Regions from separate parts of the Halodesulfovibrio aestuarii DSM 17919 genome, predicted to be linked through region 1. Evidence: predicted binding sites of a transcription regulator. Region 1 holds the regulator's gene; each other region holds the start of a gene.
What was found. Region 1 encodes sigma-54, which starts transcription at its own class of promoters, with help from an activator protein. Its sites were predicted from a motif close to CTGGCACGGNNNNTGCTT; they were not measured.
Positions count from the first base shown of each region.

Region 2: a site for sigma-54 is predicted at 1,443-1,460, ahead of fliR (flagellar biosynthetic protein FliR). Genes of this name have one in related genera too.
Region 3: a site for sigma-54 is predicted at 1,473-1,490, ahead of F461_RS0105740 (YbjQ family protein). Genes of this name have one in related genera too.
Region 4: a site for sigma-54 is predicted at 1,759-1,776, ahead of flgB (flagellar basal body rod protein FlgB). Genes of this name have one in related genera too.

Region 1 is NZ_ARQF01000021.1:710,884-714,029, reverse strand. Features, by position in the region: gene lptB (LPS export ABC transporter ATP-binding protein) at 1-499, shown strand, start outside; gene rpoN (RNA polymerase factor sigma-54) at 700-2,127, shown strand; gene hpf (ribosome hibernation-promoting factor, HPF/YfiA family) at 2,179-2,715, shown strand; gene F461_RS0114180 (PTS sugar transporter subunit IIA) at 2,724-3,146, shown strand, end outside.
Region 2 is NZ_ARQF01000017.1:167,719-170,864, forward strand. Features, by position in the region: gene flhB (flagellar biosynthesis protein FlhB) at 1-622, opposite strand, end outside; gene fliR (flagellar biosynthetic protein FliR) at 641-1,411, opposite strand; gene F461_RS0102910 (IMP cyclohydrolase) at 1,666-2,265, shown strand; gene hflX (GTPase HflX) at 2,390-3,146, shown strand, end outside.
Region 3 is NZ_ARQF01000019.1:411,364-414,509, reverse strand. Features, by position in the region: gene F461_RS0105745 (PAS domain-containing sensor histidine kinase) at 1-1,262, opposite strand, end outside; gene F461_RS0105740 (YbjQ family protein) at 1,557-1,898, shown strand; gene topA (type I DNA topoisomerase) at 2,127-3,146, opposite strand, start outside.
Region 4 is NZ_ARQF01000017.1:2,644-5,789, forward strand. Features, by position in the region: gene F461_RS16830 (putative bifunctional diguanylate cyclase/phosphodiesterase) at 1-730, opposite strand, end outside; gene F461_RS0102155 (tetratricopeptide repeat protein) at 972-1,526, opposite strand; gene flgB (flagellar basal body rod protein FlgB) at 1,847-2,257, shown strand; gene flgC (flagellar basal body rod protein FlgC) at 2,257-2,697, shown strand; gene fliE (flagellar hook-basal body complex protein FliE) at 2,722-3,048, shown strand; gene fliF (flagellar basal-body MS-ring/collar protein FliF) at 3,098-3,146, shown strand, end outside.

The sequences.
Region 1 (3,146 bases):
TGCGCGAATAGGTTTAAGCTATCTTCCACAAGAAAGTTCAGTTTTCAAGAAATTAACTGTCTTGCAAAACTTACAGATTATTCTGGAACAAACAGAACTCTCCCGTAATGACCAGAAAAAACGGGCTGAAGAGTTAATGGAAGAATTTGGTATCGCACACATTCGAGACACTCACGCTATGCACATTTCTGGTGGTGAACGTCGCCGTCTCGAGATAGCCCGCGCATTAATCCGGGATCCAAAATTTATCCTTCTTGATGAGCCATTTGCAGGCATCGATCCACTTGCTGTAGACGACATTCAGGACATCATCCGTAAATTGCGTGATAAAGGAATGGGAGTGCTCATTTCCGACCATAATGTTAGAGAAACATTAAAAATTTGTGACAGAGCAAATCTTGTTTATGAAGGGCAGATCATTCTTTCCGGCACACCGCAAGAAATTGTAGACAACCCTAAGGCGCGCAGTGTCTACCTTGGAGAAGATTTTAGCCTCTAGCACATCGATAAAAAAATATAATCTGCAAATGTGTAATAAAAAAAAGCCCGTTCTACGGGCTTTTTTCTTGGTTGCATATAACTTTTCTATGTGGCAAAAAAGAGTTCAGTTATCGAATTTGGAATGTTTTTTGATAGGCAGTATTCACACATTATATTTCAGCTTTTTAGCTAGTCGAACCACATAGGACATTCTTATATATGGCTCTTGAACTTCGCCAACAATTAAAGCTTACCCAGCAGCTTGTAATGACACCACAATTGCAGCAGGCAATCAAACTGCTGCAACTTTCTCGCGTGGAACTTGCTGAAACAGTTCAACAAGAACTGCTGGAGAACCCTTTCTTGGAAGAGTCTTTGGAAGAAAGTGCTAATCCAGACAAACCGTCTACCGCAGATCAACGAAAAGATGACCAGGAAGCTTATGATAAAGAGCTTTCCAACAACGCTGACTGGGAAGACTATCTGGGTGACTTTTCAAGCACCACCAAACAGGTTTCAATGCGGGAATCTGAAGCACTAGAAGAAATGAGCTCTTTCGAGGCTCGTCTTGCTCCGGCTCCAACTCTCGATGGACACCTAAACTGGCAACTCATGCTTTCTCCACTTACCGAAGAACAAATTCGTGTCGGAGAAATTATTATTGGCAGCATCAGTTCTAATGGATATTTGCACGTATCTTCAGAAGAACTTGCCGAAGTTGCTCAAAGCGACATAGAAACTGTCGAACAGGTGATTACCCTTATTCAACAATTTGATCCTATAGGGGTTGCAGCACGCACGCCACAGGAATGCCTGCTTGTTCAAATTAAAGCCCTTAACTATGACCGGGATCCAATTCTTGTAGATATTGTTACTAATCATCTTGAGGACCTGGAAAAGCGTCGCTACAAACCACTTGCCCGCAAATATAAAATTTCTCTTGAAGATCTCAGAGAGTACCTTGATGTCATTCAAAGCCTTGACCCAATGCCGGGGGCACGGTTTAGCGGTGGGGAAGCACACTATGTTTCTCCAGACGTTTACATCTATGAATACGAAGGGGACTTCATCATCGTCCTTAATGAAGACGGTTTGCCACAATTACAGCTAAGCGAATTAACAGAACAACTCCCGAAAACATCTAATGCCAAAGAAAAAGACTATTATCAGGAGAAGATGCGATCTGCATCCTGGCTCATTAAAAGTCTGTACCAACGACAACGAACTTTGTATAAAGTAGTTGAGAGTATTGTTAAATATCAAAAAGAATTCTTTATTAACGGTGTCACATCGTTAAAGCCACTTATTTTGAAAGATATTGCTGATGATATCGACATGCACGAATCAACGGTAAGCCGTATCACCACAAATAAGTATATTTCGACCCCGCATGGCATTTTTGAATTAAAATTTTTCTTCAACAGTGCGATTGGCCTTGATGATGGTAGTATGGTCGGGTCTGAGAGCGTAAAGGCTCTCATTAAAAAACTTATTAGTGAAGAAAATACAAAGAAACCGTTAAGTGATGAGAAAATCGGAGAGATTTTAAAGGAAAAACTTCAGGTTAACATTGCACGAAGGACTGTGGCTAAATACCGTACCGCAATGAATATCCCTTCATCATCCAAGAGAAAGGTGGTATTCTAGAAGCGAAACCAACTCCCACAGGGTTTCAAAAGTATCCAATTAGGAGGCACCATGAACATCGCTTTCACATTCAAGAATTTTGAGCCTTCCAATCACCTAAAAGCATATGCCAAACGACGCTTTAACAAGCTTGGCAGATTCTTGCCGAACCCTGAACACTTGGAAATGCAAGTCTCACTTTCTGTTGACAATTTCCGCCACAAAGCAGAAATTTCACTTGTATCGGACAACTTAACTCTATCCGCTACAGAAGAATCTGAAGACATGTATGCAACCGTTGATCTTGTTCGTGATAAACTCAAAGCACAGATCATACGTCGTACGGAAAAACTACAAACGAAACGCAAGGGTGCAGAAAAGTTTGTACTCGAAGGTACTTTGCCTCCGGAAGAAGTAGTAGATTCTGAACGAACCATTATTGGTATGGACAACTTTGTACCAAAACCTATGGATCTTGACGAAGCCGCTATGCAGCTTGATGCACTGGATTATGATTTTCTTGTTTTTCTTAATGCTGAAACCGAACGGGTTAATGTGATCTACCGCCGTAAAGATGAAAACTTCGGTTTGATCGATCCCGTTTACTAGGAAATGTAATGAAGCTGGGTGAATACCTAGAAAAAGAACTTGTACTGCCGGAGCTTACCGCCAGCACCAAGCAAGAGGCGCTGGCGGAGCTCTTGGCTCCTGTTGTTGAGAAAAATCCATCTCTTGATGCTGAAGAAATTTTTAACGTGCTTATGGAACGAGAAAGTCTCGGAACCACAGGCATTGGTAATGGCATTGCCATTCCTCATGGAAAACTCCCCTCACTCGATAAAATAGTCGTAGTTGCAGGGCGAAGCTTAGACGGTCTGGACTTTGATGCTCTCGATCAAAAACCATGTAAAATTTTCTTTATGGTACTTGCACCCGAAAACGTTGCAGGAACACATTTACGCATCCTAGCTCAAATTTCACGACTCCTGAAAGACGAGGATTTCAAAAAACTCTTTATGGAATCTGACACTCAGGACGCT
Region 2 (3,146 bases), on a different contig from region 1:
CCGCAAGAGCAATGGCGAGCATGGCAAGCATAGCGTACAGAGACACCTTAAATATGAGGCGAAGCATATATTCTGCTATGCCTTCCGGTGTTGAGTTGTAGAGAAGGATAAAGTTGTCCATTTCATCCGTAATGACGAGGTACGGGGCAATACCGATAACGGCTGCAAACGCGATGCTTTTAATAAGTCGGACAAGCGTCTGCATGGACAAGAACATGTTTTTCATCCCTTTTATCGGGTTGAATTTGTTCCATTTCGGTTTGAATACCTTCACTGTCCACAGATGCCCAACCTGAACACGCATGGATAGTCCGGCAAAGAGAAACAGAAAGAAAAAAACAGGGATGAGCATGACTGCAAGGTCGTAAGCCACATCATTAATAAAGTTGATGGCAGACTTGGTTGTCATGTCGAGCGTGGCGTCAAATGTATAGCATGAGCGCATAATGCTTTGAATACGTTCGTTAATGACGCCAATCCACGCATAGACAATAATAATCCCCGCAAGGGTGGTTGCGGCTTTAGGAACTTCTTGCGATTTGGCGACGTCACCGTCTTCGCGGGTCTTGTCCCGCTTCTTGGGCGTCGCCTTTTCAGTCTTACTCGGATCGCTTTGTGGCATGTCTGTGTGTCCTGTTTATTATTGCAACAGCGGAGAGCCGGCTTTCATCAGGTTGGAGAACATCGGGGCGAGGCTCATGATAAGTTGTTCCATACGTTGTCCCATCAGTGTGAAGAGCATTCCGATGAAAACAAGACCCACGGCGATTTTGACTGGAAAACCGAGCATGAGAAGGTTCATTTGCGGTGCTGCACGCCCCATAAGGCCGAGAGTTAATTCTACAAGCATAAGAGAAATCATAACCGGAGCAGCAACTTTAATTGCTAAAACAAACATTGTAAGGGATAAACTGAGGATCTCCTGACCTACTGTGGCAGAGAGGACAAGTCCTCCCGGCGGAATAAGATCGAATGAATCCGTAAGTGCTTTAATGAGATATAGGTGACCGTTTGCAACAATGAAAACGGTAAAACTCAATTGATACAGAAGGATAGATGTGATTCCTTCCTGTTCGCCTGAGGATGGGTTAGCAAGGGTAAGCATAGAGAAACCCATCTGGAAACCGATAACCTGACCACCTGTTCTGATGCCTGCAAAGATAAATCTGACCGCAAGCCCCAGTAGAATGCCGAGCAGAATTTCACTGACCATTATCATCGCAATTTCAAAAGGATGAGCAGGAAATGATGATGCTTTGAGAGATAATGACGGGAATATGGCGAGGGTAAGCATGAGGCATACAGAAGCCTTTACCAGACGGGGGATGGTTTTCCCTTCAAAGAATGGCAGCAGAAAAACTACAAGGCTGAGTCGCATGAGTGTGAGCAGAAAACTTAGAAATTCTGCCATATCAAAATTAAAGATGTCCATATATAAAGAATAGCAAGAGTTGCGCCAGTCTTTGAATAATCAGGGTTTTCACGTGATGGGACATCTCAACTTGTCTCAACCTGTCAGACAGATGACGCCCTTGCAAAGTGGAAATGATTCTGGCAATCCACGCAGATTGAGACAAAAAGTGCATTTTTAATTGCAACAAATTGTCTTAATGTACGAAAAGGATTTTTGTTAACAAACTGGAATTCACAAACTTTGGAGAAGTAATGGACCTTTTGCCTATTAAGCGAGCACTGTTGAGTGCTACTGATAAGACTGGGTTGGTCGAATTTGCGACGTTCTTAAGCGAAAATGGTGTGGAGTTGGTTTCTACCGGCGGTACAGCACGTATGCTTAAAGAAGCCGGGCTGAAGGTTACACCTGTAAGTGAGGTTACCGGATTCCCTGAAATCCTTGGCGGCAGGGTAAAAACCCTTAACCCGTTTATTCATGGTGGTATCCTTGCAGACAAGGATAACCCGGAGCATCTTGCTACCCTTAAAGAGCATGAAATTGCAGCGTTCGATTTGATCGTAGTAAACCTCTACAACTTTGAGAACGCAGCAGCACGCGGTCTTGATTTACGCGGCGCAGTGGAAGAAATTGACATCGGCGGCCCTTGTATGCTTCGTGCCGCAGCGAAAAATTTTCATTCTATTCTCGTTCTTCCGGATCCTTCCGAGTATAAAGCTGTACAGAAGGAACTGCTCGAAAATGATATGCGCGTAGGGCTTGCACTTCGTCGTGATATGGCGGTAAAAACATTTGCGCGTACTTCTCAGTACGATGGAATGATTACGGAGTATCTTGCTAGCAAAGATATTTAAATAACATATATTCAAATGCCTCCGGCGGCTGAGGGGAATTCCCCCTCCTGAAAAACCGACAAGGTTTGGATGAAGTACGGTGAGTTACGGAACGTAAGTGTAGGTTGACCAGCTTCATAATGAATTGGCTGACTTCGCTGATGAAACACTTTGGATAGTCAAGAAAAGCCTTTTTCCAGAAAGCTTTTTTGGCCGCCAGAGCCGTCCCGCTGACAAGCGCTGCCGGAGGCAACAGAAAAAACAGGAGTTCATCATAGCCTCTAAGGTTCTCGGCAACACACAAGGACTCAAACCGAGTCAGTTAAAATCTCTCCAGCGGCTTTTTGCCCGCCGTTATCCAGTGAAAGAGGGATATACTTCCGATCAGGCGCACGAACTTGCGGCTATTTCCCGCAGCGTTGGCAGACAGATAGCATTGCTTATTGACCGCCAAGGCAAGCCACAGATGGTTCTGGTGGGTGACACCGGCGCCATTTATATTCCGGAACTTCCTCGCGCTCGATCCAGTAGCGATCGTTTACGTGGTCTGCGTCTTGTTCATACTCATTTGAACGATGCACTTCTTTCGCAGGAAGACCTGATGGATATGCTCTTCTTACGTCTGGATTCTGTTTCAGTGCTTACTGTCGATGGCATGGGCGCTCCTGTTTCCTTTCAGTCTGCTCATATTCTCCCTGTACCTTCCGAAGACGGCGCGTCGTACAATGTGCACGAAGCTACCTCGTGGGAAAAAGTAGATATTGATTTTGAAGCGCAGACCGAGGCTCTTGAAGAAGAGCTTGCACGAACAGCAGATAGTGCCCGCAAACAAAGCGGCTCAGAACATGCGGTTCTGGTAAGTGTCAGCACACAGCCAAAGGATGTTCAAGAGTCACACCTGA
Region 3 (3,146 bases), on a different contig from region 1:
TGGATGCCGAAAAATTTTTCAAAGGCAAGGTTGCATTGCTGGTACCGCCCGTACTTGTCTTTTGAGTAGATAGGAATAGGGATAGTATCCATGAGCAGACGCAAAAAGGATAATTGGTCTTTGATCTTTTGTTCTACGGATTTTTTTTCAAGAATATTCATCACCAGCAGTACGAGAGTGATGGTAAGCAGGATAAGACTGACGATAATTGTCCAGAAGACCTGCTTGTTTAATTCGTAGAACCTGCTTGGAGCGTTGATCATGTCAGCCGGTGCCGGGAGTTCACGTTCGCTCAAGTGAAGGCGCTTAAGTTCATTGTAGTCAAATGCCCATGGGGAAGCGCTTTCTGAGATGACGGCGATATCGCTGGCAGGAGTACCGTCAAGAATTTGCAAACCAAGTTCGGCTGCCATTTTTCCGTCTGTAATGCCGGAAATGAGTTTTCCGCCGAGGATGCCGGAGCCAAGCAGGAATCTCCAGTTGGAGTAGAGAGGGGCTGTGGTGTTGTCATGTACTTTTTGCAACAACTCCTGCGCGGAATAAAATTGCCCGTCAATTTCCCGATACATTGGAATAAAATAGAAAAAAGTATCAGGTGATACCTGTTTAACGCGTCGGATAATTTCTCTATGGGGCAGATCTGTCCAGAATTGTAGTTTCAATCCCTTATCAATAGTAGGCAGGCCCTCGATAACCTGTTTACGGATGGCTTTACCGGTAACAGACTCGTCGCCGATAATGATCATTTGTTTGAGGTTAGGATGCATTTCGAGTGCGAGACGGATATTTGAAGCAACGTCAAATGTTTCCATGACGCCAGTAATTTCTTTGCCTTTAATCAAAGACGGTTTGAAATCGTTGACGCCGACAAAAACAACAGGAACTCCGGGAAAGAGCTCCTCCCCGTATTCAATAATAAAGTTAAATGCGTCGTTGTCTGAAACTGTAATAAGGTCAAATGTTGTGTGAGCAAATTTGCGTCTGAACAAATCTATGATGTGCTTCACTGCGTCATTGTAGGGAAACTTTTTTGAGTCGAGATATTCTACCTGCAACATAATAGAATACGGGCTGTCTTGAATCCGCTCTTTAAAGCCTTCGAGTAGATTGTCTGACCATGCGTATCCATTATGGTAGGAATTAAGATACAGGATGTTCTTACGTTGTTTGGTTGAAGACGCAGGATTGGCGAAAACGCTTGAAACCGTCAGTATTACAGTCAGAAGCGCTAAAAATATGAAGTGTAAAAACCGTGCCCTCATAAAAATGAATCCCTTACTTAGCTGACACACTTGCAGGTACTGCTTTGTCAGCATGTTCTTCAGCATTATAAATTTGAGGCTGTATTAGCGTATTTTGAACGCTTACCTCATGCATCATGTACCGTTTATTCGCTCAATTGTCATCTCTTACAACGTGGCGAATTTTTGACAATTTTAAAAAATAATATGTTAAATCAGTTGCTTGCAAAAGTGGCAAGCTCCTTGCTATATGACTTCACAAAGACAATTACGTGGCGTTCCGAATAGATAGAGTGCCAATTCAGGAGGACTGCAATGTTATTTTTGCTTGGTGGAAATGATAAAAAGCCAACACAGGCTGAACAGGCTCGTACCGAGAATATGGAACGTGTAAAGGAATTATTTCTTGCTGGCCGTTTCCCTGTAGTAACGACTGAGGTGCTGGAAGGACGTGCTATTGGAAAAGTTCTCGGGTTAGTTGCGTGCCGCGGATATGATTCTGACGATGCATTTTTTGGCATGACAGCCCGTGCCGTTAATAAAGGCGCACAGGCCATTATCGGGTATCAGGAAAACATTGCGTTTCATCCGGATGGCAGTAAATATTTCTCCTGCTACGGCACTGCCGTGCAGTTCGAGCGTACAAAGCGAGTATAAGACATACGCATGTCCAACTGGTTGCTTCACGTTTGACAGCGTTGTTTTACCCTTACGGTTTGTTGTGTCTTTCCCCCCCCCCTTCCCCCCGAAAGACCTAATTTAGGTTTCGGCACAGCAAACCGTAAGGTAATATCGTTTTCTGTAAAGGCAATAGTAACAGTTGCCTCTAAAGAAAAACAAAAAGCCCGAATCACATTGTGATTCGGGCTTTTTGTTTTTAGTAATTTATTCGGAATCTTCTTCGAGGCTACGGGTGTAACGGCAAGTCTTTTCCGGACAGGCAATATGCTTGCCGCGTGCCTTGGTTGTTTTAATAGTGAGCAGTTTTGAATCGCATTGCGGACATTCTTCTTCCACAGGGTAGTTCCACAGGGCATAGTCACACTGGGGATATCTGCTGCAGGAATAGAATATTTTCCCGGAACGGGAAGACTTTTCAACAATTTCGCCTTCGTTACAACGCGGGCATTTTACGCCCGTAGAGAACGGCTTTGCGTGCTTGCATTCAGGATAACCGGTACATGCGATAAAACGGCCGCCGGTACGGGTACGTTTAAGAACAAGGTCTTTACCGCAATCCGGACATACACCCATTTTCTGTAATTCTTCTTTTGGGCGTTCCACAAGCACAACCTTACCGTTTTCATCTCGGGTAAAGTTGGAGGTGTTTTTACAGTCCGGATAGCCGGAACAAGCAAGGAAGGTTCCAGCCTTACCAAACTTGATCATCATCGGCTTGCCGCATTCTGAACAGGTAAGGTCAGTTTCAAGTCCCTGTTTTACTGACTCCATTTCTTCAGTAGCTTTTTCAAGCGTCGGGTTGAAGTCGTTCATGAAGTCAGTCATGAGTTGTGTCCAGTTCAGCTTACCTTCTGCTACGTTATCGAGCAGTGTTTCCATCTGCGCCGTAAAACGCACGTCCATAAGGGTGGAGAAGTGTTTTACAAGCTGCTGGCAAACGATGCGGCCAAGGTCGGTCGGCACAAAATTCTTTTCTTCCAACAGGGCATAGCCACGATCAATCAAGGTTGAAATAATGGCTGCATAGGTGGATGGACGCCCGATACCGAGTTCTTCCATTTCACGTACTAGAGAAGCTTCTGAGAATCGTGCTGGTGGCTGTGTAAATTTCTGTTCTTTATCAAGCGTAAGAAGACGGATGTCCTGTCCTGCTTCAAGCTTAGGGAGTTCAACGGAGTCTTCTTTTGTCTTCTGCGGAGAAACAGCAAGGAAGCCGGGGAAGAG
Region 4 (3,146 bases), on a different contig from region 1:
TATCTTCGTATATCAGCACAAATTCATCGCCGCCTACTCGGAATACTGTTTCAAAACCATATATAGAAGAGCGGAGGCGGTCTGCCAGCTTACAAAGAATAGTATCTCCAGCTGCATGTCCGAGCGAATCGTTGATATTTTTGAAACGGTCAATGTCAATGAAGACTACTGAAAAGTTCCAACGACCTGCTTTCTGTGCACAGTGGATGACGTTTTTAATTTTTTCAATACATTTTGATCTATTGGGGAGTTTAGTGAGACTGTCGTGCCATGTGAAATGGGTAAGCTGCTGTACAACATTTCGGTGAGATGTAATGTCATGACAAAAAGCCCGTATCCCGCAATAGCAACCATGGCAGTCCATTGCACGGCTTGCTTCAAATTTCATCCAGCGTTTTTTGCTATCCGGCAAGCGGATTTGAAATTCTGCAGATGCATAAACCTCCCCTTCATTCAGCTTACGCCACAGGCCGTGCCACAGCGGAAGGTGCTCTTCAATGAGAATGGCTTCCATGAATCGTGAGTTACGGTAAAAGTGCTTTGCTTCATATCCACAGCAAAGTTCACAGACGTTGGAAACGACTTCAAGTGTTCCATCAGCGGAATACCAAAATTCCCATAGTGGTGAGTGGAGTACCATGTCGCGGGCGGAGGCGTTAGCAGAGAAAATTGGGCGGCTGTGCTGCCCGTCCTTTACTGCTGTGTTTGTTGGAACCGTAGCTCCTGCCATATCTAACTCCCTGTTGTATTTAGATTGCGCAGGACGAATCCCGTCGAAAAGCTTAAGAAAACATACACTTGTTTTCTTAAATGACGCTATTAGACAGATGATAAAAGTACAAGTATGGCGCGAAGTATTCTTTAAACTAGTTACATAAAAAAGTATAATTAGAAAACTGATTAAAAAATAAGGCACCCTGTACTGAATATTATTTCAGTACAGGGTGCCTTACAACTTTGTGGGAGGGATATTAAGCAGCTATGTGCGTTAATACTTCTTTGGTGGCCTTGTGGTCTGGGTCAAGGCGTAAAATTTTATTGAATTCTGCAATGGACTCTTCTTTGCGGTTTGTAGAGAAGAGGCAAGTTGCATAGGAGAAGCGCACGGCTGTATCGTTTTCGTCTTCTTCTAATGCGCGTGCAAAAGCAGGAAGAATTTCTTCTACGCGCTCGGTGCTGTACCCCTGTTGAAGCAGGCAGTTAAGAGCAACTTTATCCACTGGATCAATGGAAAGTGCTTTGAGGAAATGGGTAAAGCTTTCATCGTGCTTACCTTGCTCCGCCAGAACAAGACCGATACCGGCATGGGCACGGGAACTTTTTTCCATGGTTGCAGCTTTCATGTATAGTTTTAACGCGGAGTCGTAATCTCCTTCAAAGATACTCACTGCTGCAAGGCCGAGAAACGGCTCAGAAGATTCGTTGTTAAGCTCGATTGCACCCTCAAAACATTCAATTGCTTTCTGGGTATCGCCTAACGCGAGATGGTATTCGCCAAGTACTTTTAATGTCTGGTAGTCGCTCATACGGGTATCCTTATTGAGTTTAGCTACATCCCCACAAATTCATACGATTAGGCGTGTAGGAAAAATAGTTCTGCTTTTATGCTTCTGCTGAATGTCAAGCAACTATCATGCCAAGAATCGTCATCTTGATTCTTTCGTTCAGAGTGACAAATCTCCGTCACCTTCTCTTTTTTTTCTATGAATAAAAATGACATCTCTATAAAACATATAATAAAAATAATATGTTGCAACTGTGGAACGCCTTTTGCTTTATATTCAGTGCCGTTGGCTCCCTTCGTACAGGAGTCGGCCGGAAGGCTAACAAAAAGGAGGATACCTGCATGAAAGGTTTATTTGAAACCCATATGTTGCTTAGTGCAAAGGTTATGGACATGCAGTTGCAGCGTCAGAATGTTGTCATGAGCAACATGGCAAACCTCAAAACCCCGGGGTATCTCGCTCGTAGGGTTAAGTTTGAGGAAGATTTGCAAAAAGCGCTGAACATTGATGGTCGAGGTAAGATGACACGTACCTCCGGTAAACATGTTCCTGCTTCTTTTGATCCGAATAATTTCGGACCGGAATGGGAAAAGAAAATGCCGTTGCGTGTTGTTCACGGTGAAGATCGTGTTGATATGGATAAAGAAATGGCTGTGATGGCTAAAAATACTATGCGTTACAATACACTGGCAACAGTGGTTAAAAGTAATTTTGAAGGTATGAAAAGCATCATCGCAAGTGGAGCTAAATAATGGATTTCATGACAGCACTCGATATCGGAGCTTCTGCGCTCAGTACTGAGCGTACAAGCATGAACATTATTTCAATGAACCTCGCAAACGCCAAAACAACCCGTACTCCGGAAGGCGGGCCTTATCGTCGTAAGACCGTTGTTTTGCAAGCTACTGAAGTCGATCATCCCTTTAGCAAACAGATGCAGACTGCGATGGACAGAGACTTGCGCGGCGTCCGCGTAAAAGAAGTAGCGCAGGATAAACGTCCGCTGAAACAGGTTTACGAGCCTGGGCATCCAGATGCAAACGAAGAAGGATATGTTTTTTATCCGGATATTAACGTTGTTGAAGAAATGGCAAACCTCATGACTGTACAACGCAGTTACGAGGCAAACATTTCCTCAATGGATGCTGTAAAAACTATGTACAATAAAGCATTGGAGCTTGGCCGCGGTTAGGCGGGCAATGTTAGGGAGTAGATTATGGCTATTCAGAGTGTAGGTATGAAGGCGTATTCGGAGGCTTTAAACAGCTTCGCGTCCGGAAACAAAAAGGTGCAGCAGTCCACTGCATCTGAAGAGAAATCAACAACGTCCTTTTTGGATACTGTTGAAGCATCTGTGAAGAAAGTAAACGACATGCAGCAGGAAAAGGCTGTTATGGTTGAATCTTTTGCCTCAGGTGAACAGCAAAACGTGCACGAACTTATGATTACGTTGCAAAAAGCAAGTGTAGCTATGGATCTTACGTCTGCCGTACGTAATAAGGTTCTTAATGCTTACAACGAAATCAGCAAAATGCAGTTCTAGTCCATACTGTTTTATCGCCATTTATTAACTGTATTTTTCGGAGTAAATAATGTCCCCCATGTTAAACGATGCTGTCGATCGCACAAAAAATTTCTGGA